4 regions of the Brevibacillus sp. HB1.2 genome follow, and region 1 is predicted to be linked to each of the others. Evidence: riboswitches for the same ligand, from Rfam matches in the RefSeq annotation. Region 1 holds a riboswitch; each other region holds the start of a gene.

Region 1 (7,124 bases):
AAAGAGGAAGCACCCCCGGAGAAGGCCGACACCGCAAACGTTGAAGCGGCAGTCATCGGACGAATGAGCAAGGTACAGGTAGCGGAGCAGGTGATGAAGCTCTCGCCGCTGTACCGAAAAGTCATGGTACTTCATTACTATGAAGATTTGTCGATAAGAGAGATTGCGCAAGTGTTGGATATTTCAGAAGATGCCGTACGAACCCAATTGTCACGGGCCCGAAAACATTTTAAGGCATTGTGTGAAAAGGAGGGATTGGAATGGATGTAGATAAGCAAATTCGCGAAGTGGTACGGAGTGCAAGTGAGAAATCTGTGGAGGAAGTGAGGTTTACAAAAGAAATGGAATCGCGGATCAGAGATGCGATTGCACGAGATAAACACAAGAATCGGAACAGGATATTCATGGCTGGCTCCTTGGTAGCTTGCTTGGCGGTAACAGCCGTGGGCTTGCAGCAACAAGGTTGGTTTTCACAGATGCCCAGTGGAAAAAATGTAACGAATGCGGTCGCAACGACTGCAAGGGATAAAAAGAAAACGGAGGCCGATCAGAACAACGTAAAGGTGTCGCCGGAAGAGGCTGTTTTACCATTGAAAAAGGTGATCCCAGCTTTGAGCAAGATGACAATCAGGGTGGATCGTACAAGCCATGGAATCAGCGACTTAATGTTACTGGAAGGCGATAATGCGCGTGCCAATGTTGCTTATGATATACAGACAGGACAAATTGAGAGCTTTACAATCAACGGTGATCGGACAGAACAGAAGGAAGAGAAATTGCCATCAGCCAAGACTGCGGAGAAAGCAGCAAGCGCATTTCTTCAAGCTTTTTTGGGGGAGGAAAGTAAGACCTATCAGCTCGTCGAGACTCAGATCTATACGGACGAGTATAAGGTAAAAGGCCCATGGATGAGCGTGAATTATCAACGTATGGAAAACGGCCAGCCCGTTCCGTTCGACGTATTGTCGGTTGGAATTGACGAACGTGAGCAAGTCGCGTTTTTCGGGCGATTGAATACGAGTGAACAAGCTTTTTTCACCAAGCTGACAGATACCGTGCCCGATTTGAACCCCTCCCTTCTTCTTTTGGATAAAGAAAAGAACCACGATGGCATGTCATTCATCTTGGGGAAAACGAACAAAGAGGGGCATAAAGTTTCTCTTGTGATCACTGGCAATGGTCAAGCATTGGAATGGTATAGCCTTCTGTTGAAGGATGAAAAGGAAGCAGCGAGCCAGAAAAGAGCAGAAGGAGCAAAAGCATTGGAGCAAGAGCGACAGTTCCTGAACAAGCTGCTCGGGGCTGATAGCGAGAACTATCGGTTGTTGGACGCCAACCATCCGGGATTGTACCTGAGATACTATAACGGGATGCCGGTGTTGTCTGATGAAATAAGCATCGAAACAACCGACTCTGGCCACCTCGAATATTTCAGTAAGGACCTCGAATCATTTGAGCCGTCGCAGTACCCGGATGTATCGACTGCTGTGTCAGAAGAGGTAGCCATCAAAGAGCTGAGCGAGCATATGAAGCTTCGGTACGTGCAGAATCCGAGAATACAGCCACAATCAAAACAAGGGGATATGTGGCAGCCCATTCTGGAGTACACACCAGCTGTTTCCTTCATGCAAAGAGGACGTGAAGATGGTCAGGAGTGGTATATCGACGCGACAAATGGCAAGACGGTGTATGGAACGGGAGATAACGGGCTTGCTTATGATCAGTTGAATACGAAGGAAGCCCATCCGATCGAATCTCCAAAGGAATACGTCAAGGTTCGCTCCAAGGATGAGGCAAAAGCGTTGCTTCAAGCGGAATTCGGCATACAAGTGGATGACTCGACCTATAGAGAGAGTAACCGTGACGGACGCAAGGAATACGTCTGGAATGATAAAAATGACAAGTATATCGGCGTAGAAGTCCTTGCAGAAACAGGCAGTGTCGTCGGGCTGGGAACACCTCGTTCCGATACAGCAGTGACTGTCAAACGCGAGCAAGCGGAAGAGGCTGCACTTGCCTTTCTGCCTAAATACGTTGATCCAGGCATAAAAGAAGTGCAATTGGCACAAGTCATACAGCCAGGCGAAACGAATCCTGTGTCATCGGGCGAATGGGAATTCAGATATCTCATGAGCAAGGATGGCATTCCAGTACAGGATCGCGGGCAAAAAGCGGCTTATTCAGTAACAGTCGATCCGTCTTCTGGCAAAGTGACAAAGTTTGAAAACTACAGAGAGACGCACGAGTTGGTGGAGCTTCCAGCATCCGACGAGATCGTCTCGAAAGACAAGGCTGTTGAGGCGTATTTACGCGTCATGCCTTTAAAGCTGGTCTATTTGAGGAGAGATGTGGATGGGCAAAAATTAGCTCAACCAAAGCTGGCGTATGTGCCGTGGAGTGACGAAAAGCTGGCGCTCAAATATATTACTCTGGATGCCGTGACAGGCAAGATCATCACCAAATAACAAGAAAAAAAGGCTATCCCGCAGCCATTCCTGATGGCTTTTGGGATAGCCTTTTTTAAACACTTATCTAACAGTCGTCACACGAACACCCAATAATTACCAACAGGATAAACAGCACGAGCACGATTGCGAAGCAGTCACCGAAGAATCCGTTTCCGCAGAATGATGTACTCATCTTTGTTTCCCCTCCTTTCCGTTATACTCCAGTCTATACACGAATGCGGATATTGGACTGGGCGGATGCCCAGCTTAGGCAAAAATGGGCGCGTAAGAGGAGAGGCTCAGTAAAAAATAGACAATTCACAATTGACGGGGAGACAAAGGTGGTGTTAAGATACTTGCAAACATTCAAGACATTTCGCAAAACAACTAAATGACAAGTGTACGACTCTTATCCAGAGAGGCAGAGGGACTGGCCTGATGAAGCCTCGGCAACCGGTAAAAATCCGGTGCCAATTCCAGCAAAGCTACGTGCTTTGAAAGATAAGAGGATGTCTCAGGCGTTTTCGTATCTGCTGACAAATCCTCTTCTTTCAAAGAAGAGGATTTTTTTATTTACCCAATTACGGAGAATAAGCCGATGCAAGGTAGAAAAGGGGCACGTCAATGAAACCAACTTTTCGCGAACAACTTTCCCGGAAAATTCTGATTCTGGACGGTGCAATGGGCACCATGCTTCAACAGGCAAACCTGACTGCTGATGATTTCGGCGGTGAAGCCTATGATGGCTGTAATGAACTCCTGAACCTGACCAGACCAGATGTGATCCGTTCCATTCACGAGAAATATTTAGCGGCGGGCGCAGACATCGTCGAGACAAATACATTTGGTGCTGCTTCCATCGTTTTGGCTGAGTACGATGTGCCAGAAAAAGACCTTGAGATCAATATAGCCGCAGCCCGCTTGGCCAGAGAAGCGGTGGATGCCTATTCTACGGAGGAGTGGCCGCGTTTTGTAGCAGGTGCAATGGGACCTACGACCAAAACCCTTGCGTTGACAGGCGGTGTCACTTTCGAAGAACTGGTCGAGGCGTATTATCGTCAGGCAAAAGGTCTGATTCTTGGCGGCTCCGATGTTCTTCTATTGGAAACCTCGCAAGACACGTTAAACGTCAAGGCTGGCGGAATCGGGATTCGCAAAGCTTTTGAAGAGCTTGGACAGGAGCTCCCGGTGATGCTGTCAGGTACGATTGAGCCGATGGGCACAACGCTGGCTGGCCAAAACATCGAGGCGTTTTACATCTCCTTAGAGCATTTACAGCCAGTCTCCATTGGTCTGAATTGTGCGACAGGACCAGAGTTTATGCGTGATCATCTGCGGACACTGTCAGGAATTGCCCAATGTGCGGTTAGCTGTTATCCGAACGCAGGCTTGCCAGACGAGAACGGCCATTACCATGAAACGCCACAGGGACTTGCTTCGAAAATGCGGGCATTCGCTGATCAGGGCTGGATAAACGTCGCTGGCGGTTGCTGCGGAACAACGCCTGACCATATTCAAGCGATGGCAGAAGCATTGAAAGACTGCAAGCCGCGCAGTGCAGCTGTGGAACCGCTGAGCGCAGTCTCCGGGATCGAGGTTGTTTACGTCGAAGATGACAATCGTCCCTTGCTAGTAGGGGAGAGGACCAATGTCATCGGTTCCAAAAAATTCCGTGAAATGATTGCAGCTGGTCATTATGAAGAAGCATCTGATATTGCCCGAGCACAAGTGAAGCGCGGCGCACATGTCATCGATATATGCTTGGCTGACCCCGACCGTGATGAATACGAAGATATGGAAAAATTCCTACAGTTCATCGTGAAAAAAGTAAAAGCGCCCCTCATGATCGATTCGACAGATGCCAAGGTCATGGAGCTGGGACTTCGCTATTCGCAAGGGAAGGCCATCCTCAACTCGATTAACTTGGAAGACGGCTTGGAGCGATTTGAGGAAGTGGTTCCACTTATTCACAAGTTCGGTGCCTCCGTTGTCGTTGGAACGATTGAGGAAGCGGGTATGGCTATCACTCGCGAAAAGAAGCTGGAGGTCGCGCAACGCTCGTACGACATTCTTGTCAACCAGTATGGCATAAAGCCACAGGATATTATATTCGATCCACTCGTCTTTCCAGTAGGGACAGGGGATGAACAATACATCGGCTCTGCCAAGGAAACCGTAGAAGGAATTCGTTTGATTAAACAGGTAATGCCTGCTTGCAAGACGATCCTAGGTGTCAGTAACGTTTCCTTCGGCTTGCCTCCTGCGGGTCGGGAAGTACTGAATGCGGTCTTCTTGTACCACACAACTCTCGCAGGGCTTGATTACGCCATCGTCAACACGGAAAAGCTGGAGCGCTACGCTTCGATTCCAGAAGACGAGAGAAAGCTGGCAGAAGCTCTTCTATTCGAGACAAATGATGAGACATTGGCGGCCTTTACCGAATTTTATCGCCAAAAGAAAAAGGAAGTCAGTGTGGAAGTCTCCTCGTTAACGCTCGAAGAACGCTTGGCCCGTTATGTAGTCGAAGGCTCCAAGGATGGCCTGGTGGAAGACCTAAAGCTGGCTCTGGATAAATACACACCGCTCGAGATCATCAACGGTCCGCTGATGTCTGGGATGGAAGAGGTTGGTCGCCTGTTCAACGGCAACCAGTTGATCGTGGCAGAAGTATTGCAAAGTGCAGAAGTCATGAAGGCATCCGTATCGTTTCTGGAGCCATTCATGGAAAAAAGCGATGCCGCTGCAAAGGGGAAAATCTTGCTGGCGACCGTCAAAGGCGATGTGCACGACATCGGAAAAAACCTCGTGGAAATTATTTTGTCAAACAATGGCTACAATGTCGTGAACCTGGGGATCAAGGTACCACCAGAGCAACTGATTGCCGCATGCAGAGAAGAAAAGCCGGATGCCATCGGTCTGTCTGGACTCTTGGTAAAATCCGCACAGCAAATGGTCATTACAGCACAAGACCTGCGTGATGCAGGCATTGATATCCCGATGATGGTTGGCGGTGCGGCGTTGACGCGCAAGTTCACATCGAACCGGATCGCACCGGAATACCGTGGAATTGTTTTATACGCAAAAGATGCCATGGATGGTCTGGATCTCGTAAATCGTCTGCAAAATCCGGAAGAACGTGATCGCTTGGTAGAGGAACAGCAACATCTCCTGGAAGCAGTTGCAACGGCTCAACCTGTTATCGAGGAGAAAAAAGCACCTTTGCCAGCTCGCTCAGCCGTCAGCAGAACGGTTCCGATCCACCTGCCACCAGATTGTGAACGACATGTTCTGCGACAATACCCGCTCAGCCATCTGCAACCGTATTTGAACCTGCGGATGCTCCTCGGAAAACACCTCGGTGTTCGCGGAAATGTAGATAGATTGATAGAGGCAGGCGACGAGAAGGTACTGGAACTGTACGGCATTGTGGAAGAGCTATTAAATGAAGCGAAGCAAAAAGGAACCATTACGACACACGGCGTGTATCAGTTCTTCCCGGCTCAGTCAGATGGCAACGATATTTTGGTTTATGATCCAAAAGACCACAGCAAGCTGCTGGAGCGCTTCTCGTTCCCGCGTCAGCTGGAAGAACCTCATCTTTGCCTGTCCGACTTCTTGCGACCAGTGGAGAGCAAGGAAATGGATTATGTCGGATTCCTGACCGTAACGGCTGGGGGAGGGATTCGCGAAAAATCTACAGAGCTAAAAGAGCGTGGTGACTACTTGCGCTCTCATGTCCTCCAATCCTTGGCATTGGAGCTGGCAGAGGCATTTGCAGAGCGAATTCACCACGTCATGCGCGACGTGTGGGGCATTCCTGATCCGGTTGAGATGACGATGCTCGAGCGCTTTGGTGCTAGATATCAGGGCATTCGTGTCTCCTTCGGTTACCCTGCTTGCCCGAACCTGGAAGATCAGGCGCAGTTGTTCCGTCTGTTGCGTCCAGAGGATATCGGCGTTCAGCTGACAGAGGGATTCATGATGGAGCCAGAAGCTTCCGTATCGGCGATGGTATTTGCACATCCTGAAGCACGTTATTTCAACGCAGGTCCGTCTATTTTTGAAGTGTAAGGAAAGTAGTAAAGATAAATGAAACGGGGAGAGAAGGGATTGAGTTGACGACGAGAAAGAAAGATTTACGAGCCTATTTGAAAGACCACCTGCTAGTCGGAGATGGTGCGATGGCGACCCAGCTGCACGGGCTGGGCGTCCCGGTTGGCGTCAGCTTTGAAGAGCTGTGTTTATCCAACCCGCGTTTGGTACATGAAGTTCATACGTCTTACTATCAGGCCGGTGCACGTTTCCTAGAGACAAATACGTATTCTGCCAACCGAGATGCATTGAGCCGTTACGGTCTGGAGCATAAGGTAGCGCGGATTAACCGGCTAGCAGTCGCCATTGCACGGGAAGCCGCACAGGATGATGCTTATGTGGCTGGGAGCATCGGATCGATTTTGGCTGGACGGGTGAAGAAAAAGGTTTTGGACGAATACCGTGACCAGTATGAGGAACAGGCGATTGCTCTGTTGCATGCTGGCGTAGATGGACTGATTCTGGAGACGTTCGTGGACTTGGAGGAGCTGCTTCTGGCGATCGAGGTAATCCGTCCGCTCACAGATGTCCCTGTAATCGCGCAGTTAGCCACTCTGGAAGTAGGACGCACACGTGATGGCTACG
Region 2 (7,124 bases), on a different contig from region 1:
TATCATGGAGCGACCCCAATCAGTTTCCGTCAACCATCTGTCATCTGCGAACGGACTTACCAGCGTTCCTCGCCCAAAAAGGCATTCGGCTGATTGGAGTAGATGTCCCGTCTGTCGATCCATTGGACAGCAAGGAACTGGCTGCTCATCATGGGCTTCATCAGTATGACATTCATATTTTGGAGGGGCTTCTGCTCGATCATGTAGAACCGGGTGATTATGAACTGATCGCACTGCCGCTGCTTTTGATGGAAGCAGATGGGAGTCCGGTACGTGCAATCTTGCGTCGTTCGTGAGGCTGTATATTGATAAAGCAGTGATTTTCTCGAATAATAATAGGGTAACTACAAAAACCATCATCACGGCGTACGTATGAAGGGAATGAAAAAGTAGATGGAAGCGATGACCTTTGTCCTTTTTGGTGCAACAGGAGATTTAGCCAAACGCAAAATTTTCCCTGCGCTCTTTAACTTATATGTAGATCAAAAGTTGTCTGCTGCCTTTTCGATTATCGGTGTAGGGAGAAGGGCCTGGTCTGGTGACGAATTTCAGGAATCTGTTCGCCAGTCTGTCCATGAGTTTTCCCGTCGAGCTCAGATTGCTTCCCACGAACTAGACGCTTTCTTGTCTGCTTGTCGCTATGCGGAAGTAGATGTCATGGAGCCGCGTGCTTATGAAACGTTACATGATCTGGTCCTGCAGAGAGAGCAAGAGCTGCAGATCCCGCAAAACCGGATGTTTTACTTGTCAGTAGCCCCGCAATATTTCGAGGGAATTGCAACCAATGTTAAGGTCAGTGGACTGGGTTCAACGACAGGCTGGAAGCGTCTGATCATTGAAAAACCGTTTGGGCATGATTTGCAATCTGCCGAAGAATTGAATGAAAAGCTGGGGAAAGCATTTTTGGAAGAAGAAATATATCGCATTGACCATTACTTGGGAAAACCGATGGTTCAAAACCTTGAGGCTCTCGAATTTGCGAATCCGGTCTTCCAGGCTCTTTGGAACAACCAGTACATCGCCAACGTGCAAATTACGGCGAATGAAACGGTCGGCGTCGAGGATCGGGCGGGATATTACGAGCCAGCCGGTGCACTGCGCGACATGCTCCAAAATCACATGCTGCAAATGCTCATGATTATCGCCATGCAGCTTCCGAAGCGAATCACTTCCGCCCATATCCGCGAAGAAAAGCGCAAGGTGATGGCGGCCGTGCGTCCGATGAAGAAAGAAGAAGTCCGCACCCACGTGATTCGCGGTCAGTATAGTGCAGGACATATTCAAGGAACACCTGTGGCTAGCTACAGGGACGAGCCTGGTGTCGATCCAGTTTCGATGACAGAAACGTATATTGCCACTCGTGTCTGGATTGATGACCCGTTTTGGCAAGGGGTACCTTTTTATATTCGTACGGGAAAAAGACTGCAAGAGAAATCAACCAGGATCGTCATTGAGTTCAAAAATCCGCACGAAAAGCTATATCAGGAGCAAAATGAAACAACATCGCCAAATTTGTTGATCATTAGCGTGAATCCGAACGAAGGTATTGCCTTGCAGGTAAATAGTAAGAATCCGACAAATAGCGGTAAGATTGAGCCGGTGACGGTAGATTTCAGTGCGGGGACAAAAGACGTGCCAGAAGCGTACGAGCTGCTCTTGTTCGATGCACTCCGAGGGGATTCCACCTACTTTGCGCATTGGGATGAGGTCCGGCTGTCTTGGGAGTGGGTGACACCGATTTTGGAAGCCTTCGCTGAGAATTTGGTGCCGCTCTTTACGTACGAAGCTGGCTCATTTGGACCGAAGGCCGCAGAGCAATTGCTGGCTGCGGACGGATTCGTGTGGTGGCTGGATAAGGTCGAAGAACGAGTGCCGGTCACTGCAACGAGATAGACCAAAAGAAAAGGGAGCGGATGAGATGCGATTTGGCGTAATCGGAACGAACTGGATCACCGAGGAATTTATCCAGGCTGGTCAAGAAGTTGAAGGATTTTCTCTTCAGGCTGTTTATTCACGTACCATCGAACGCGCCAAGGAATTCGCTGACAAGTACCATGCACCATTCGCCTATAACAGCCTAGAAGAAATGGCTGCAAGCAAAAATATGGACGCGGTCTATATCGCGAGCCCCAACTCCTGCCACGCGGAACAAGCGATCCAGTGCATGGACGCGGGGCTACACGTATTGTGTGAAAAGCCACTGGCTTCCAATGCAATTGAGGTAGAAGAAATGATCGAAGCAGCGAAAAGAAATGACGTGCTGCTCATGGAGGCTGTCAAATCTACGCTGTTGCCCAATTTTTTTGCGATACAAGACAACCTGCACAAGCTTGGAAAAGTACGACGCTATATTGCTAGCAATTGCCAATATTCTTCGCGCTATGACGCCTATCGCGAAGGGAAGGTTTTACGTGCTTTTGATCCTGCTTTTTCAAACGGAGCCTTGATGGACATCGGAATCTATTGTCTTTATCCGTTACTCATCCTTTTTGGCAGACCAGACGACATCAAGGCAGAAGGAATTGTGCTTGATTCTGGAGTGGACGGGGAAGGCAGCATTCTTTTGAAGTATCGAGAGATGGATGCAATCATTAGCTTTTCGAAAATTACGACCTCCTATCAGCCAGCAGAAATCCAAGGGGAGGACGCCACGATGGTGATCGATCGAATCAACCATCTCAAAGAAGTGGACATTCGTTATAGAGACGGACGAATCGAGCAAGTGACAAGGCCGCAGACCCCGAAGACCATGCATTATGAAATTAGGGAGTTCCTACACTTGGCAAGGATAGGGGCAAGACAATCTACAACGAATTCACATGATGTCTCCAAAACGACCATGCAGGTCATGGATGAAGTAAGAAGACAGATGGGAATCGTTTTTCCTGCGGATCATAAAAAACGGTAAGTAAAGGGGAGGGCATTTGGGATGAAAATGTATGATGTAACCGCCACCGTGTACGAAGGAATGACGGTGTATAAAAACAAGCCGGAAAAGCAGCCGAAAATACGTACCGCTACCAATGGCTATGTAACAGAATCGAGAATCGATATGGACCTTCATTCTGGTACCCATGTAGATGCTCCCCTGCACATGGTGAATGCTGGCGATACATTTGAGAGTATTTCATTGGAGAAGCTAGTGGGCAGTTGCAAGGTTCTCGATCTCACAGCGGTAGAGGACAGGATCACTCGCTCCGACTTGGAGAGCTTCGATCTTGAGCGAGGAGATTTTGTCCTGTTTAAAACGAAAAACTCTTTTGAAGAGGCGTTCTCTTTTGAATTCATCTTTCTGTCAGAGGAAGGTGCAGAATATGTAAGTGAGCTGGGGGTACGGGGCATTGGAACCGATGCACTTGGAATCGAACGCAGTCAGGAAGGGCACCCCACCCATAAAAAACTGTTTGCAGCGGGCGTCATTGTCGTGGAAGGCTTGCGGCTAGCGGAGGTCCCCCCAGGCGATTATTTTCTGGTAGCTGCACCACTCAAGCTGATCGGCACGGATGCAGCCCCGGCAAGGGTCCTATTGTTTGAAGGATTACATAACGAATAATGGAGACATCATTTGTCTATCCAAAATGAAGGGGAGGGAAATACATGCTCAGACGACCAAAGCGCGATGAATACGCCGCTTATTTTGACTATTATATTGGGCTTGTACCGGAGGGGGAGCTGCTAACGATCCTTACGCAACAAGGAGAGAGGCAAGTCGCGCTATTTTCGTCACTTGCGCCTGAGCAAATTGATTATCGGTATGCACTAGGCAAATGGACGTTAAAAGAGGTTTTGGGTCATCTCGTCGATACAGAACGCATCATGAGCTATCGCTTACTGAGAATCGCGAGAGGAGACCAGACACCCCTCATCGGTTTTGATGAGAATGCTTTTGTCGAACACGGGTGTTTTCAGCTACGAGACCTCTCTGATTTATTGGAAGAGTATAAGGCTGTACGTGCTTCGACTATCGCGCAAGTCCGAGGAATCTCTCCAGAAGCGTGGTTGCGTACAGGAATTGCCAACGGAAACAAGCTATCTGCAAGGACGTTGGCTTATGTGATTGCAGGACATGAAGCTCACCACAGTACCATTTTGAGAGAGCGGTATTTAGGGTAGGTCTCGTATGGAAAGGATACAGACAATCGATTATGCATCGCCCCTCGGTGTCTTGGAAATCAGTGGGACAGAAGACGGGGTATGTTCTATCCTATTCACAGATCGGGACGAACCCATTTTGCTTGAACATGAAGACAATTGCCACGAGCCTCTCCTCGTTTGCTGGCAACAGCTGGACGAATATTTTTCCGGCAAGAGACAGTCCTTTTCTGTTTCCCTGTGGATGAAAGGGACAGACTTTCAGAAATCAGTCTGGCACACATTGACCACCATTCCCTATGCGCACAAGATTACGTATACGGAGCTAGCCGCGTTGATTGGGAAGGAAAATGCGGTGAGGGCTGTCGGGAATGCCAACGGAAAAAATCGGCTGAACATCATTGTGCCATGCCATAGAATTATAGGAGCAAACGGGAGTCTAACAGGCTATTCGGGTGGCTTGTGGCGAAAGGAATGGCTACTGACCCACGAACAATGTTCGCTAAACAAGGAAGAATAAGGTAAAATTTGAGGAGAGTAGTGAGAAAAGACAATTTCATAGGTGGAAACAGGTTCCTTCGGGCGTAACATTCGCCACAAGGATAATAGGGAAGCTCGGTGCAAATCCGACACGGTCCCGCCACTGTAAGAGGGGAGTCAGCGTCCAACAAGCCACTGGTCTATCAAAATAGACGGGGAAGGCGACGCTAGACGATGAACCCATAGTCAGGAGACCTGCCTGTTTCGACAACACTGATAGACCTACGGGAGATAGGGAGGTGTTAGAGATGGCTTGCGAAAAACAGCGCGTGGACAAGTGCGTCCCTCTTTTTCTGGCATTTTCTAACGATCGTCACGGTCGAGCGGAAAATGTTCTTTTTATTTTGGGCAGGATAAAAGAAGAGGAGGGCGTGCGATGATTCAACTTTTCATTTGCCAATGGTGCGGATATGTCGAGGAAAAAGAGCTGCCTGAGGAAGGTCAGGAGGGTGTGTTTCATTGCACTTGCTGCAGTATGGAAGAGGTAGAAAGCCTGTTCACTCCCAACTGAAAGCCTTGACAAATCAGCTTACAATCAGAAAAGAAAGAATTTTGTTGACGCTTGCCTTGGAATTTCTTAGAATAAAGCTCAACAGCATAAATAGTTCTTATCCAGAGAGGTGGAGGGTCTGGCCCTATGAAGCCCGGCAACCGTTGCATATTGCGACAAGGTGCCAATTCCTGCGAGACGTTTCGTCTCGAAAGATAAGAAGCGGGTTACTCTATTAGTAGATGAACCTTCTTCTTAGCGAAGAAGGTTTTTTTCAATTTCATATTTTCTTTATCCAGAGAGGTGGAGGGACTGGCCCGATGAAGCCCGGCAACCGTCACGCATATTTTGTGACAAGGTGCCAATTCCTGCAGGACATATACGTCCTGGGAGATAAGGAGGGGGAGCATTAGCTACTAACAAGCCTTCTTCTTATCGAAGATGGCTTTTCTTTTTATCTAAAATTCGGGGTATGGGGTGGTCAGGATGAGTGCAGAAGTGGTACGCGTGGGATTATTGGGATTGGGAACAGTGGGTGGAGGCGTAATCAAAACGATCCGTTCGCAACAGGAGAAGCTGGCTTCTCGTCTGGGAAAACGAATTGAGATCGTCAAGGCCTTGGTGCGTGACTCGGAAAAAGAGCGGGCGGTTCATGTCGACCCGGCTTTACTGACAACTGACTTTGAGGAAGTATTGAGAAGCGATGTGGATATCGTGGTGGAGGTCATGGGCGGTGTAGAACCTACCTATGACTACGTCCGTGCTTTGATCGAAAAGGGCTGCCATGTAGTAACTGCCAACAAAGAACTTCTGGCGAAAAAAGGAACAGAGCTAGTCGATTTGGCAAATCAGCATCAAGTACATCTGGCCTATGAAGCGAGTGTGGCAGGGGGCATCCCGATCTTGAGCGTGCTCCGGCAGTTCCTTCGCACGAACGATATCCAAGGTGTTCGCGGTATTCTCAACGGAACAACGAACTTCATTTTGACGAAAATGGAAGCAGAACAGCTCTCTTATCAGGAGGTGCTCAAGCAAGCGCAGGAGTTGGGCTATGCGGAAGCAGACCCTCGTTCGGATGTAGAAGGCTTTGACGCTATGTACAAGTTGTACATCCTGGCACAGCTTGTTTATGGAGAATCGCTGCCGCTAGCAGATGTTGTTCGTAAAGGGATTTCAGATTTATCAGCGGGTCACATTCGGATTGCGAGTGAGCTGGGGTACCGGATCAAGCTCATCGCGCAGGCCTATCAAGCTGAACAAGGAATTCGCCTATCTGTTGAACCAACCATGCTTCCGCTGAGCCATCCGTTGGCGCAAATCCACGACGCGTTTAATGCTGTGCAGCTATCGGGCAACATCGTGGGAGACTTGTTGTTTACAGGAAGAGGGGCAGGAGAGCTCCCTACAGCAAGTGCAGTCGTAGAGGATTTGGCCTATTTATTGACACAGCCATTCACACCTCATCCTACTTGGAAAGAAAAAACGGCTGACAAAGCAGGAGTCACGGTGGATTCGGAGGAACGCGTCCTGTGTTATCTAGAGGGCTCATGTCATACTGCTACGCCAGATCGTGTCTTGTATTTCCTTCAGCAAGCAGGAGTCAACGTGCATAAACTAAAAGTCCAATTCGACTTGGGGGGCGTATTGCGTGCAGGTTTGATCGTGACAGGAATCAGTAAAGAGCACGAGTCCCTATTGAAAAATGATTTTGGCTTAGAAATTCGCTGCTTCCCCATTATCGAATCTACGTAAGTAAGAGGAAAAATAAGAAGAAAAGCCGTATTTCTAGTTACCTGGAAACACGGCTTCTTTTGTCAGGGGGCAATCTCCACCGCTTTTGCGCGCGGCTGTACACGCCCGTCACTTTGTATGTCTACACTCTCAGAAATGGATTCAATACGTTTTAGCAGGGCAGCGCCGTTGCTTTCATTCATGGGTACAGCTTGTCCCAATTCTGCGTGAAACGGAAGCATCGTCAGCTCACAATCACCGCTTTTCGTAC
Region 3 (7,124 bases), on a different contig from region 1:
ATCGCTTTTCGCGCCGATATCCACCCCTTTTGTCGGCTCGTCAAACATAAAGAGGTGAGCGTTTGTATCCAGCCATTTGCCGATAGCGACTTTTTGCTGGTTTCCGCCGCTGAGAAAACCGACCAGCTGCTTGATATCGGCTGTTTTTACACCAAGGCGCTGCACCAGCTCTCTTGCGTTAGCCGCTTCCGTCCCTCTTTTGATAAAACCGAGCCAGGACTTCTTTTTCAACGAGGCGACAGACAGGTTGTTCTGTACCGACTCCTCTACGAAAATTCCTTCTTTTCGCCTTTCCTCCGGGACGAGTACGATCCCTGCATCGACGGCGTCTTTTGGCGAGCGTAGTTGGATACGTGTTCCATGCAATCGAATGGCACCGGCCTTTGCCTCATCCGCACCGAAGAGCAATCGGGCGAGCTCAGTCTTCCCTGCCCCAACCAGACCGACGACACCCACGATCTCTCCCTCGTGAACTCGCAGGTCGACTCCTCGTACTTTGCCACCAGCCACACCTGCCGCCTCAAAAATCGTTTCGCCAATCGGCACTTCCATCTTCGGGAACTCCTCGTCAAAGCTTTTGCCCAGCATGTTCGCGATCACTTCGTCCATATTGGTCTTCGCCGTGTCTGTGGTCACGACATGTTGTCCATCGCGCATGATGGTGATCCGATCACAGATTTCAAAGATTTCCGGCAACCTGTGGGAGATATAAATGATCCCGACTCCAGCATTTTTCAACTGCGCAATGATTTGAAACAGCCGTTCGCTCTCCTTTGTGCTCAACGGCGCCGTCGGTTCATCGAAAATGACGTACTTCGCCTTTTGAACGGTAGCCCGTGCAATCAAAATCAATTGCTTTTCCGACAGCGTACATTCTTCGACGAGCATCCTCACCGGAATAGAGAAGCCGAAGTTTTTTAAAATCTGCTCCGATTCGTTGTACAAGCTCTGCCAGTTGATTAGTCCCTTGGTTTTCGCCTGGACGAGCTGGCCCGCCAATATGTTTTCAGCAACGCTCAAATACGGGATCAAGGCGGTGTCCACTTCCTGATATACACATTGAATGCCCTGTGCTTTGGCGTCCTGCGGAGATTGAATCGACACGGCCTGTCCATCGATGGTGATCGTACCTCCATCTGCCTGATACGCTCCCGTGAGAATTTTCATCAGGGTACTCTTTCCCGCACCATTAGCACCGAGAAGTGCATGAACCTCTCCAGCGCGCACCTCAAAATCGACGGATCGCAGGGCAGGAACCCCAGAAAACTGCTTCGCCATCCCTTTCATCTGCAATGTGGACATTTTTCACACCTCCTGTTTACCTGCGTGTTCCAACCTCTATAAGGAAAAATCCCGTTGACGGATACAGATCAACGGGAAAAGCCAATTTGGTTCTTACTTGCCCCAATCTTGTACGTATTGGGACAGGTCGCCCATCGTTACTTTCTTATCCTTCGGCAGGTCTTCCTGTTTCACCAGCACTGGATTCAGCTTCACGTTGTCTGGCACTTGCTCGCCTTTGATTTTTTGGAACACGGTTTGGGCATGGATGCGCCCGATATTGGATGGGTCTACCGCTGCCGTCGCTGTCCAAGGAGAGTTTTCCGCCTGGATCATTTGCAGATCCTCATCGCTCAAATCGATGGAGTATACTTTGATTTCCGTACGGCCTGCTTGCTGGATGGCACGTGTCGCCCCTTTGGCAAATTCATCCCATGCCGCCCATACTGCTGTGATGTCGCCTTTGTTGGGATACTTTTTCAAGATCGCTTCCATCTGCGTTTGTGTATCGAGTGCCGTATTATTGGTAGCAGAACCGAATGCAGCAATCTCTTTGATGTCCGGGTATTTCTTCTGGAAAGCTTCATACGTCACTTGGCGTTTTTCCATAGGCGCAAAGCCAGCTACCCAAATTTTTACGATGCTGCCTTTGCCATTTGTATCTGCAGCCAGCTTCTCCAGGCTCAGCTCTGCCAACTTGTTGTCATCCTGCGCCACAACTGGCACACCCGGAATGTTGATGTCTGTATCAAACAGGACAACCGGAATTTTTTTATCCACGGCCTTTTGCGTACCCTGCTGCAACGCTTCTGCCGTACCATGGTCGATCAGAATGCCATCAAACTTTTGGTTCACAGCCGCATCGAGGTTGGACGCCATTTTTGCCAGATCGGTATCCGCGTTGAATACGGTCAACTCACCGCCGTTTTTCTCCACCTCTGTCTTCACGCCATTGATGTATTGTGCGGAGAACGTTCCTACGTTTTGACGCATGATTAATGCGATTCTCTTCGCGTTCTCCCCACCTGACTGGTTCGTGCTACCGGTTCCGGTGCTTGTTCCTCCGCCGCATGCCGTAACGAGAACGGACGCAGCCACAATAAGTGAAGTCAGTAATCCCAGTTTCTTTTTCATCGCAAATGTTCCCCCTTTTTCTCTTTGAAAACAAATGATAAAAGCAAAAAATCCTCTTTCACAGAGAAAGAGGACAAAAATCGACAAGATTCTCGCCTCTTATCTGTCAGGTATTCTACCTGTTGGAGTTAGCACCTTGGCTCGAAAGAACACAATCTCTCGTGCTAGGTTGCCGGGCTTCATAGGGCCATTCCCTCAGCCATCTCTTGATAAGAGTAGTTTCTATTTTCGGAACGTTTGTATAAGTATATACAGAATATAATCTGGCAATTACCTATCTGTCAACTAGGTTTACCGAAAGAATTTTCTTGATAAATATTCCAGTTTGTTCTGTAACAACGAGAGGGATTTTGTTGTGTCTTGTCGAATTATCGTAGATTGATACAAGCCTAGCAAATATTTGCGATGGGGATGCTACATGAGTCTATTAAAAGAAGTTATTCTTCAATGGTTTTTCGCCATTATCCCGTTTGTGTTTTTCAACATCTATTACCGTGACAAAATGAGGAACTACAGCCGTTCCTTTATTGTCTTCACCAGCTCAGCCTGCATGTTTCTCGCGATGACCTTCGCCCCGAGCGTCACCAATGGCATGTTCTTTGATATCCGACATGTCATCATTCTTTTCGGACTGGTTTATGGCGGAATCGAGATTGCCTTGCTCCTTCTGATTGAAGCCTTGGTTTATCGGTACTACCTAGGTGGAGAAGGAACATGGGTTGCGCTGCTGATCCTTACAGTCAATTTTGTCTTGTCACTCTTTTTGTATCGACACTACAAAGCCAGTTATCGGAAAACACTGTATCTTTTTATGACGAGTGCGATTTTTTCTACGGTTGCTTTAGGGACTACTTATTACTTTTTTCCCACGTATGTAACTCAACACCTCGTTTACTACACCATAGTGATTCCTATTCAGAACTTTTTCGGCCTCTGGTTGTTAATGTCGCTTTTCAGCAAATGTGTTTCGGATAAGGAGCTGTTTATTCGCCACGCGCAAAACGAAAAAATCCAGACGATGAGCCATGTTGCTGCATCGCTCGCACACGAGGTTCGCAATCCGCTGACAGCTGTCAAAGGCTTTTTGAAATTAATACAGGAATCCCCGGAAAATTTGGTGAAAATCGATCAATACATTCGCATCAGTCTCGACGAGATCCAACGGACAGAAGCCATTTTGACCGAATACCTTGCGATTTCCAAGCCGCTCAAGGAACGACATGAGATCATTAATGTTAGCGAGCATCTGCATGCCATCCGCGAAGTGATGCTCCCTTTTGCCAATATGCACAACGTAGAGCTTACGCTGCAAGACTTTGAGAGACCTGTGACGATCAAGGCCAATCCAGACGAGTTCAAGCAAGTGTTGGTGAATTTCATCAAAAATGCCATCGAGGCGTGCTCGGATATTTCGGACGGAAAAGTCTCCCTGGACTTGCTCATCGAGCGAAACAAAGCACTGTTGGTCATCAAGGATAACGGTGTCGGCATGGATGCAGGACAGATCAGCCGTCTTGGAACGATTTACTTTTCTACGAAAACAACTGGAACTGGTCTTGGTTTGACGTATTCCTATCATGTCATTCATGCGATTGGCGGAACGGTCAATGTATCAAGCAAGCCACGAGTAGGAACCAAGTTCACCATTATGCTCCCATATAAGGCACAGTAACTTCTTGCAGGTTTTGCAGAGGGACTGTGCCTTTTTCCATTCGAGCGCTTGCCCATGAACAAGGTGACCAGCAGTAATAAAGGAATAATCGTACATACGCGCCCGATGACGAGCATGCTTTCTCCGAATCCTTCCACGTTTGTCCCTCCCCTCACGCTTTACTATGCAATTTCTGGGAGGGCATTATGCCAAAACAAAACACCAGGAGTCTCCCCCTGGTGTCTCTCTTTATTCGTATGGCAGCCATTCTCCCGTAATGGCATCCACATCCCCATTGCTCTTCAGTATCTCTGCCGAATAGACCAAGAGCGGTTGCTCTTGAATCCTATTGTTTTCAAGCGGGAATAGATAGCGGGGACTGAGCCGTTTATGTTGAAGATAAACCTGCGCCGCCTCTTCCGCTGAAATCACCTTGGACGCATCTGGGAAGGCATCCTGCTCATGCGGGAATGTCAACCTTGCCCCGATAATTTCTCCTGTCTGCCCGTCGAGCATGACCTTATAATACTGATCACGCACCAAAACGCCGTTTACTTCCCGGAAAAAGTTCAGTTCAACCTGTCTGCCCATCACGTAAATTTGCTCCTGCATCCGAACAGACTTCACCCTCGTATCCAAATACGGCTCCAAAAAGAAGATCGCACGCTCCTGCAATTCTGCGACGGTGAGTGTCGTATCACCTTCTTTCAGCTCAGGATAAGAAATCTTGAACGCTGTCGCCCGACTATCAACGGTAGTCAGCTGCATGATTCGCTGACCTTTTTTGGCAACGTATTCCCGTTCGTTGTCTCCCATCATATAAGCGGGCACATTGCTCCCCGTAAACGGATAGCCCTCTACCTTCTGACCGAAAAACTCCATGGCAGCCGCAGCCTCTTTTGCCGACGCAGCCATTGCCTTCTTGCCCCCTGGCTTGACGGCGATACTGTCGCTAAAGGACTCCCCACCCCACAAGGTGGTTTTCACTTCCTTGCCTGTCTGCGCGTCAAGATACCCGGAGAAGTTTTCTTCATAGCGAAGGACGTAGTCCACTTCCTTCTTTCCAACTCTCTGATACGTCAACTGCATGACTTCTGCAAGCCCACTCTCGGCTTTTTTCGGCGAAGGTAACTCATCTATGGCTTGAAACTGCCCGATGTCCAGATTGATTCCCGTTGTATCGCCTGAATTGATGTAGCCAATCTGACCCACATCGTTCATGCCGATCACATAGGAATCCCCTTCTACCTGTACATCATTTACGTAGCGTTGCAATCGGACGGCGGTGTGCGAAACGGCATCTGCTCCCTCTTGCGTATCTAATGGTTCGAACCGATACTGCTCCATATTTTTACCCAGGAATGATTCCATGAATGCCTTCGCCTGTTGCTCTGTTCTCTCCTTGGAAGGCGCTCCCTCGATTTTCTCTTGCCCTGGAATTTTCTCTGCATCGAATCCAAGCAAGGCCCCGCTTTTGGCGTCTAGCTTCGCTCTGGCATATAGTGACACTTCTGTTCGTTCCTTATTGCTGAACGTGCGAAAATCTATGTTGTATACCTCTCGGGGGGCTTTCGTTACATAGACCGATTTTTCCGCTTCCCGAAATGGAGGATATTTCTCGTAAAGCTTTTCCAGCGTTCTGATCGCCGCTTGGCTTAACTCGCCTTCTTTTATTTCTGTCGATAAGAAAGAGCGGGGAACCAATTGCGCTTGTGATTCAAAACGAGATTGTGTGAACAACTCCGGAGTTACACCCAGCATCCATACTGCTGCTGCCACCGTTGCAGCGGAAACCGTCCATGTCGCCAGCTTGATGCCGACTCTATTCGGACGATTCATTTTTTTGCGCGCCCGTTGCACCAGCTTGGCTTCCAGCGCTTCTACGAATTCGCTCCTCGGCTCCGCATCCTTTGACTGGGGAAGAGCCGCGAAGAATTGCTCGTCATTTGGAGTATTCATTGGCCAACCCTCCTATCCAGTCGACATGCAAAACTTTTTTGAGTTCTTTTGTCGCTCGGTGAAAATCTACACGGACTTTGGCTTCGCTGGTGCCGAGGATTTCTGCTGTTTCCCGGATACTGTAAGCCTTGATGCCGCGTACAATCAGTACATTCCGATGATGTGGCTTCATTTTCTGCATCGCCTGCTCAATTGCCAGCTGTTCTTCCTTGGAAGCCAGCTCCGCTTCCGGCCTACCTAGAAGAGAAGGCAGCCCTTTTAACAATTCCATGCCAAAGAGCGTTTGCACCCGCCTCTTCCGGTAATCATCGATGGCGACATGCTTGGCAATATGCAAAATCCACGTCTTCACACTGGAACGCTCCTCATATCTGCCCAAGGCATCCAAGACCCGGATAAACACTTCCTGCGTCAAATCCTCCGCATGCTCGCGCTTCCCTGTGAAGTAGTAGAGGTATTGATAGACATCTCGGTAGTGCTCGCGATAGATCGCTTTGATCCGCGACTCGTAATCGATTGTGTCCTGCACTGGATTTCCTCTCCCTGCTCCCTACTTGATGGATTGACCCGTAACTGCGTCAACCTTTCCGCCTCTTTCTTTCTGTTCATAGACAAGGACAGGTGTTGCCTGGTACCGTCCGTTAGAGGAAGGAAATACGTAGCTCAGTGTAAGCGGATTGGCTGTCAGCAATGCTTGTACGGCTTGCTCGGGCCCTACGACATTGGAGGCATCATCATAGGATAATTTACCAGTAGCTTCTGGAAAACCGGCGGATACAATGTCTCCCGTATGCATGTCAACTTTTACCGAATAGGTCTGGCCCTCCACCATAATACCTTGGTGTACGGGGAAAAATAGAAACGTTTGCTTGCCTTCTTCTTTGTTAATCATTTGTGGTACCAGCTCCGTTACTTCTGCGTCCACAAACGGTTGCAGAAACGCCACTGCTTTTTCCTCGGCAGCTGCTTCTGTAAGCACCTTCTGCTTTGGTGGGTTTTCTAATACATGAAAGTACGTGATCTGATCATTCATTGTCCTCACCAAGAACCTTTTGTTACCAACCACGGCATCATACTCCTTCTCCCCTTCGAGAACTAG
Region 4 (7,124 bases), on a different contig from region 1:
GAGCAAGATGACCACTGTTTGCGTCAAGTCAGCGTTTGTCAGGGAACTGTTGCGAATCGAATCCACCGTGTCCCCGATTAATTTCGGTGGCCAAAGCATGAGGACATCAATAATAAACAACACAGAGATTCCAATGACGTACCGTTTCCAATAGGCACGGAAAAACCAAGATAATTGCCGAAGTGTCTGCATGTAAATCACCTCTATTTATTCAAACCTAACAGCACGACTAAAAAAGGGCTTGCGAATCACACGCAGCCCTCTTGATCTGTCTTCACCATCGTAATTGACAGAATTTTCATTGTCAATCGAAGCATACAGTTCAATCTACTATTTTTTATCGGTTTTCCAGTCCAGCCATTCCTCTTTTAGCAGGCTGTAAGTGGCATGATCCACGTAATGATCGTAAAGGAATTCATTCCGGCGGAGTATCCCTTCCAGTTGAAACCCTAATCGTTCCGGAATTGATCTGCTCTTATCGTTTTCCGTAGCAGCCTGAATCGTTACTTTTTCCAAATCCCATGACCCGAAGATCAATACGTCCAAGTAGGTCGCCACTGCTTCTGTCATCAGGCCTTTGCCTTGAAATTGTGAACCCAGCCAGTAGCCAATAGACGTCTTTTTGTTGATCCAATCCACCGTATGTACGCCGACTGTACCAGCCAGACGTCCTTGGTACCAAATGCCGTAGTTGATGCCGCGATTATCGTTGTACTGATGGATCGTCGCTTGGATGAATTGGCGAGAATCCTCTACCTTCTTCGTATAATTCAGCCACGGCAGCCATTCCATAAGATTCTCCCGGTTCGAATCCGTAAGCAAAAATAACTCCTCAGCATCTGCTAATTCTAATTGTTTCAAGTACGTATCTTCATTGATTGCTATCCGTTGAATCGTTTGCATACGAATCTCCCCTTTTCTTGGATATTTTACTGGAAAACGCCAAAATGAGCAAAAAAGCGCCCGCCAGCAACAGCAGGGCGAACGCTTATCAATCATTCTTTTATGGTTTGCTATTGCCGATCTCTTCCGGCTTGAAAATACCTGTCTCCGTGACGATCGCTGTAATGTACTTCGCAGGCGTTACATCGAACGCAGGATTGTACACCTTGATATCGTCTGGAGCTACCTGTTTGCCCAAGCCATGGGTAATTTCCTCAGCTGGACGCTCTTCAATCGGAATATCTGCGCCTGTCGGTGTATCTAGATCGACGGAGGACAAGGGAGCTGCCACGTAAAAAGGAATGCCATGAGCTTTTGCCAATACTGCTACCCCATACGTGCCGATTTTGTTGGCGACATCGCCATTCGCTGCTACGCGGTCTGTACCCACGATGACAGCCTCTACTTTCCCTTGGGACATAACCATCGCCGCCATGTTATCGCAGATCAGCGTCACATCAATCCCTGCTTGCTGCAATTCGAATGCAGTAAGACGAGCGCCTTGCAGGACAGGACGGGTTTCGTCCGCGTACACCTTCAGGTTCCAGCCGCGTTCCTTTGCCAAATAAAATGGAGCGGTAGCCGTACCGTACGCTGCTGTAGCCAATGCGCCTGGATTACAGTGCGTGAGAATTCCCATACCGTCATGCAACAGAGAGAGCAGATGCTCTCCAATGGTCCGGCATACTTCAGCGTCTTCCTTTTGAATCGTCAGTGCTTCATCGAGCACAGCCGCCTTCAACTCGGCAATCGACGCTCCGCTTTCTTTTTCAACACGAGCTTTGATGCGATCCAACGCCCAGAACAGATTCACGGCTGTCGGACGGGAAGAGCCCAGGTAGTCTGCCTGCTGGTTCAGTTCCTGCCAAAACTCGTCGTAGTTACTCGCTTCACTGCCACGAATACCAAGGTAGAGCCCGTAAGCCGCCGCCATGCCAATCGCCGGTGCGCCTCGTACTTCCAAGCGACGAATGGAACCCCATACTTGCTCGGAGGTAGTCAAGTTCAAATAGATCGTTTCTACTGGCAGACGCGTCTGGTCAAGCAAGACCAATGCGTCATTCTCCCACTTAACAGGTGCCAATTGAGTGCTGGTTGTCATACTGTTGTAGCCTCCTGATAGTAACGTTCGGTCACAGTGCGTACGATGTCCGTGATATCTGTCGATTCGTCGATGCCGCCGCGACCGAGAATCAGCGCTTCTCCAATCGAGAGAGCCAGACGCTCTGCTTCTGCGCGAGTCTGGTCGTCTTCAATGGCATTCAGGTCCGCTACGCCTGCCAAGCCGATGACACGGCGCAAGATTTTGCATCCGGCATAGCCTGCTGTATCCTGAATCAAGCGCTTCACGTAGCTTTGCCACAGTCCCTCGACATGGGCGCTGCGCTCTTTGGCTTGCTTGTGCCAGAGCTGAACGAATTGCGAAACGAATTCATTCCAGACATCCTCGACCGTTTCCAGTAAGTATTCGCGGTACGCTTCCCGTTCTCCTTGATCTTTTTGCAAACCGTGCTGTCCTGCGTAGTTGAGCAATAGATTGGCAATGACCGCCCCGATGTCAAAACCGATTGGACCGTAGTAAGCGAACTCTGGATCGATTGCTTTCAAGCTGTTTTCCGTGATGAAAATACTTCCCGTATGCAAGTCACCATGCAGCAGCGCTTCCGAGCGCGTAAGGAAATCGTATTTCAGCTTGGCGATTTCCAGCTTCAGCGGCCTGTTGTTCCAGATCGCCTCGACTTCCCGGCGAATCAACGGGTTGAAGTCGTTGGTAGGCGCATTTTCATACGGATCGGTAAAGACGAGATCTTCCGTGATTTTGCATAATTCTGGATTTATGAATGTTCCGACTAGCGCTTTTTTATCGTACGGATGCGCGCCCAGATCGGAGGTGAAGAACAAGGTTTGCGCGAGAAAACGACCAATTTGCTTCGCGAATAGTGGGTACCGCTTTCCTTCGATCAGACCTTTGCGCATAATGATGTGGTCCCCGACGTTTTCCATGACAGTCAACGCAAGTTCCCCATCGAAATGATACACCTGCGGCACCAAGTCTGGAACGTATTTGTGCTGAATGCGGAGTGCCTCGCTCTCGATACGAGCCCGATCAATCGTAAGTGGCCAAGATTCTCCCACGACGCGGGCAAAAGGCAGTGCTTGTTTGACAATGACGCTCTTACCGGTTGCCAGCTCCTGAATGTCAAAAACCAGATTGAGATTGCCATCCCCGATTTCACGGCTGGTCAGCTCTGCTCCTTCGCTAAAAAGACCCGGTATTCCTTTTACGTACTCCACTGCTTCCTGTTCAGTCAATGCGCGATATGCCATGATTCCAAAACTCCCCTCTACGTATTTTTCCTCTATCTCTACTTGTTTTGTTTGAGTACCTGGAGCAATAAAAAGACCTCTTTTCCCGAAGAAAAGAGGTCGCTGTCGTCACGTGTAAGAACCGTGTTGATGTCCCCCTTATCTTCCAGACTACTTTTGTTTCTGCAGGAATTAGCACCGTGCATGTCGCCTGTCAATCAGTCGCTTCCTCGCGTCTGAATGGCGTCATGTCGGTTGCCGGGTATCATCGGGCCAGTCCCTCCACCTTCTCTGGATAAGGTATCCAAAACGTATTCGGTTTTTGATTTAGTTTGAATCATACAACCAACGCTTCCACGATGTCAACACCCTTTTGTGCAAAAATTCGCACCTTGCTATCAGTAGCTGTATTGTGTTCCCAATGCCGCAGGTCGCTCCAAATTCCACCAGTCTTTCTTGCCTAGAAACGCTGCTGTTATCGACTTTTCGGCCTTGAGCTTCAGCAGTTCTTTGGTAGGTCCGGTGAGGACGGCTCCGTAGATTCGCACTCCGTTTTGAACAGCCAAGGCCGTACTTTTTCCCCACGGTAGTCGTCCAAGGAAGAGTAGGCGCGACAAAAGGTTTCCTGTGTCAGATCCTCTGCCAGCCTCTCATCTCGTGTCAGCCAGAAAAGATAGCGGTACATATCGTTTACATGCAGCCGGTACACATCCTCCAGACCTACTTTCCCAAGCCGTTCACACCCCTTCATCCCTTACCACGAAGGAAGTGCCAAATAGTTTCACCTTCGTCTCATTTTTCTTCTAACCTGCTGCACATTCTCTGCAAAAACAAGGATTGACTCCTGACAATGAACGTCATATCATGGGGGAAACGAATAACTCTTATCGCGAGCTGGCTGAGGGACTGGCCCTATGATGCCCGGCAACCGGCGCTATACCATGAATCGTACGCGGATGATGCGTACCTTGGATAGCGAAACGGTGCTAATTCCAACGGATAAGAGTCGAGATAGAGCCTCTTTGGCTTGTTTCGGCTACTGACCCGAGAGATGAGAGGAGACGAGACGCTTTCATAGTCGACAACCGCCTCCCCGCTCAATGGGGAGGCTTTTTTTAATCATTCAAGGAGGATGAGACGTACCATGAGTGAACAACGTATCCTCGTCACCTATCTCACACAAGCGAAAGACTTGAACAAGAAAGCGCAAGCCATTGCTGTCGGCATGACAGTCGGTTCCTGGACGGACCTGCCGCTTGCCAAGCAAGCTGAGCTAGCGCCGTATCTGGGTGAAGCCGTGAGTGCGACACCGCTTGCGACACTGGAAAACGGAGAAACACGCGGTTTGATTACCGTCAGCTATCCGACCCGCAATTTTACAGCAGACATTCCATCCTTGTTGACCGGAATATTCGGCAAACTGTCTATGGATGGCAAAATTAAGCTCGTCGACATCGTTTTCCCTGACTCATTCCTTCAGGCTTTTCCTGGACCGAAGTTCGGCATTGATGGTCTGCGCGAACGTTCAGGGGCACATAACCGTCCGCTCTTGATGAGCATTTTCAAATCGTGCCTGGGCCTTCCTTTTGATGACCTGAAGACGCAATTCCGGGCACAAGCCTTGGGCGGAGTCGATCTCGTGAAAGATGACGAAATCTTCTTTGCAGATGATCGCGCTCCTTTTATCGAACGGATCAAAGCGTTCAAGCAAATCGCCCAGGAGACAGAAGCCGAAACAGGCAAGCCCGTCCTTTATGCAGCCAACCTGACTGGACCAGTGCATGAGCTGAACGAAAAAGCGAAACGTGCGGTAGATGCAGGTGCTGACTGCCTCTTGTTCAATGTGCTGGCCTTTGGATTCGATGCCCTGCACCGTTTGGCAGCCGATCCCGATGTACGCGTACCGATCATGGCGCATCCAGCATTGGCAGGCGCTTACTATCCATCACCTGACTACGGTATCGCCACCCCGCTTCTGCTCGGAACCTTGATGCGCGTAGCTGGTGCAGATTTGGTACTCTTCCCATCTCCATATGGCAACGTCGCCTTGGACAAGACAGAAGCGTTACAGCTCGCCAAGCACTTGACCGACCCACTGAATGGTGTGCGCCGATCCTTCCCGGTTCCATCTGCCGGCATTCATCCTGGGCTGGTTCCACAGCTTTATCAAGACTTCGGTCTGGATCAAATTGTCAATGCAGGTGGTGGAATCCACGGTCATCCCGGTGGAGCAACCGCAGGAGCGAAAGCATTCGTCGCCGCGATTGAGGCTGTCACCGCAGGCCGAACACTGGAAGAGGCTGCCGCAGAATCGCAAGAACTGGCGATCGCCCTGGAAAAGTGGGGTGGTGCACGATGAGCAAGAAGCTCGTCCTGTTCTGCGATTTCGACGGAACGATTACCGAAAAAGACAACATTGTAGCGATTGTCCGCAAGTTTGCTCCCCCTGAGTGGGAAGCCTTGACGGAGCAAATCCTTTCGCAAAAAATAAGCGTTCAAGAAGGGGTAGGCAAGCTGTTTCAACTCTTGCCCTCCTCCTTGCGCCAGGACATTATCGATTTCATTGTCCAAGAAGCGACGATTCGCCCGGGATTTGCTGAATTCGTGAGCTATTGCCGCGAAGAAGGCATTGAGCTGTTGATCACGAGTGGCGGCATCGACTTTTTCCTGGAGCCTATCCTGGCACCCTTCGATCTTACCGATGTACCGATCTACTGCAATGGCAGTGATTTCAGCGGAGAGCGCATCACCATTACGTGGCCCAACGCGTGCGATGAGCATTGCACGAACGGCTGCGGCATGTGCAAGACGACAATCATCCGCCGGTACGATCCAGCAACCCATTTCCGCATCGTCATCGGCGACTCTATCACTGATTTGGCTGGAGCCAAAATCGCTGACTATGTGATTGCCCGTCACTTCCTCGCTGACAAGGCGGAAGAGCTGCAATTGTCGCATAGCAAGTTTGCCACATTCCACGATGTGATTCGCATTTTACAGCAAGTCCAACAGGAGGTCGTCTAATTCATGACTGCAACACTCGAACAACGTCTGGATGCCTTTCGCCGTCTGGATGACGCCAAGCTGACATTTGCCCGCCGGGATTGGTTTCCCGGCACCAGCGGCAATCTCTCTATTAAAATACAAAACGATCCCTTGCAATTTGCCGTAACCGCAAGCGGCAAAGACAAAACCAAGCTGTCCCCCGAAGATTATCTGGTCGTAGATCAAGACTCGCGTCCGGTGGATGAAACTACGCTCAAGCCTTCCGCGGAAACGCTCATCCACGCCGTCGTCTACAAATCGTTCCCGAAGGCGGGTGCTTGCTTCCACGTCCATACCGTGTGGAACAACCTCATTTCCGAGCTGTACTTTGGACAACGAGCCTTCTCCATTCAAGGACAAGAGCTGATCAAGGGACTCGGAATCTGGGAAGAAAACGCGCGCATTACTGTTCCGATTGTTGAGAACTTTGCCGATATTCCGACCTTGGCTACCGAAATTGAAAAAGTGATCACACCAGAAGTTCCCGGCGTACTCATCCGTAACCACGGTATCTACACGTGGGGCGGCAATGACTTCGAGGCCAAGCGCCACCTGGAAGCTTTTGAATTCCTATTCGAGTATCACGCCCGCTGGCTGCAATTACGCCAAGCAGTCGTGTCCACTACAACCACCAATTAAGGAGGAATAAACGATGGCACAAATTCGTTTTCACGACAACAATGAGTACATCTCAGCACCCGAGGAAGTTGTCTCCTTCCTGGACACCCAAGAGATCATTTACGAAAAATGGGGCGTGGATCGCCTTGATCCAAAGCACCGTGATAACTACAGCCCGACAGACGAGGAAAAACAAGAGATTCTCGACACCT

What was found. Region 1 has a riboswitch for S-adenosylmethionine ahead of metH (methionine synthase). Riboswitches for the same ligand answer to the same signal wherever they lie in the genome.
Region 2: linked by a shared signal. The riboswitch ahead of HPY28_RS06355 (homoserine dehydrogenase) and the one ahead of metH (methionine synthase) in region 1 are both predicted to bind S-adenosylmethionine.
Region 3: linked by a shared signal. The riboswitch ahead of HPY28_RS18580 (sugar ABC transporter substrate-binding protein) and the one ahead of metH (methionine synthase) in region 1 are both predicted to bind S-adenosylmethionine.
Region 4: linked by a shared signal. The riboswitch ahead of mtnK (S-methyl-5-thioribose kinase) and the one ahead of metH (methionine synthase) in region 1 are both predicted to bind S-adenosylmethionine.

Annotation. Positions count from the first base shown of each region.
Region 1 covers NZ_JABMIU010000001.1:921,894-929,017, reverse strand. The annotation lists gene HPY28_RS04315 (sigma-70 family RNA polymerase sigma factor) at 1-270, shown strand, start outside; gene HPY28_RS04310 (YcdB/YcdC domain-containing protein) at 261-2,465, shown strand; gene HPY28_RS04305 (YjcZ family sporulation protein) at 2,533-2,640, opposite strand; SAM riboswitch class I at 2,854-2,955, shown strand; gene metH (methionine synthase) at 3,072-6,518, shown strand; gene HPY28_RS04295 (bifunctional homocysteine S-methyltransferase/methylenetetrahydrofolate reductase) at 6,563-7,124, shown strand, end outside.
Region 2 covers NZ_JABMIU010000002.1:304,053-311,176, reverse strand. The annotation lists gene kynB (arylformamidase) at 1-296, shown strand, start outside; gene zwf (glucose-6-phosphate dehydrogenase) at 394-1,893, shown strand; gene HPY28_RS06375 (Gfo/Idh/MocA family protein) at 1,919-2,908, shown strand; gene HPY28_RS06370 (cyclase family protein) at 2,930-3,553, shown strand; gene HPY28_RS06365 (DinB family protein) at 3,598-4,113, shown strand; gene HPY28_RS06360 (methylated-DNA--[protein]-cysteine S-methyltransferase) at 4,121-4,612, shown strand; cobalamin riboswitch at 4,646-4,849, shown strand; gene HPY28_RS30685 (hypothetical protein) at 5,009-5,143, shown strand; SAM riboswitch class I at 5,238-5,344, shown strand; SAM riboswitch class I at 5,411-5,522, shown strand; gene HPY28_RS06355 (homoserine dehydrogenase) at 5,609-6,874, shown strand; gene HPY28_RS06350 (CapA family protein) at 6,937-7,124, opposite strand, start outside.
Region 3 covers NZ_JABMIU010000008.1:35,887-43,010, forward strand. The annotation lists gene HPY28_RS18575 (sugar ABC transporter ATP-binding protein) at 1-1,302, opposite strand, end outside; gene HPY28_RS18580 (sugar ABC transporter substrate-binding protein) at 1,396-2,415, opposite strand; SAM riboswitch class I at 2,512-2,631, opposite strand; gene HPY28_RS18585 (ATP-binding protein) at 2,834-4,087, shown strand; gene HPY28_RS18590 (hypothetical protein) at 4,316-6,025, opposite strand; gene HPY28_RS18595 (RNA polymerase sigma factor) at 6,009-6,554, opposite strand; gene HPY28_RS18600 (hypothetical protein) at 6,576-7,124, opposite strand, start outside.
Region 4 covers NZ_JABMIU010000011.1:157,455-164,578, forward strand. The annotation lists gene HPY28_RS22340 (ABC transporter ATP-binding protein) at 1-192, opposite strand, end outside; gene HPY28_RS22345 (GNAT family N-acetyltransferase) at 331-903, opposite strand; gene mtnA (S-methyl-5-thioribose-1-phosphate isomerase) at 1,004-2,044, opposite strand; gene mtnK (S-methyl-5-thioribose kinase) at 2,041-3,270, opposite strand; SAM riboswitch class I at 3,406-3,551, opposite strand; gene HPY28_RS22360 (anti sigma factor C-terminal domain-containing protein) at 3,648-3,815, opposite strand; gene HPY28_RS22365 (sigma factor) at 3,749-4,000, opposite strand; SAM riboswitch class I at 4,131-4,307, shown strand; gene HPY28_RS22370 (2,3-diketo-5-methylthiopentyl-1-phosphate enolase) at 4,394-5,608, shown strand; gene HPY28_RS22375 (2-hydroxy-3-keto-5-methylthiopentenyl-1-phosphate phosphatase) at 5,605-6,273, shown strand; gene HPY28_RS22380 (methylthioribulose 1-phosphate dehydratase) at 6,277-6,933, shown strand; gene HPY28_RS22385 (1,2-dihydroxy-3-keto-5-methylthiopentene dioxygenase) at 6,947-7,124, shown strand, end outside.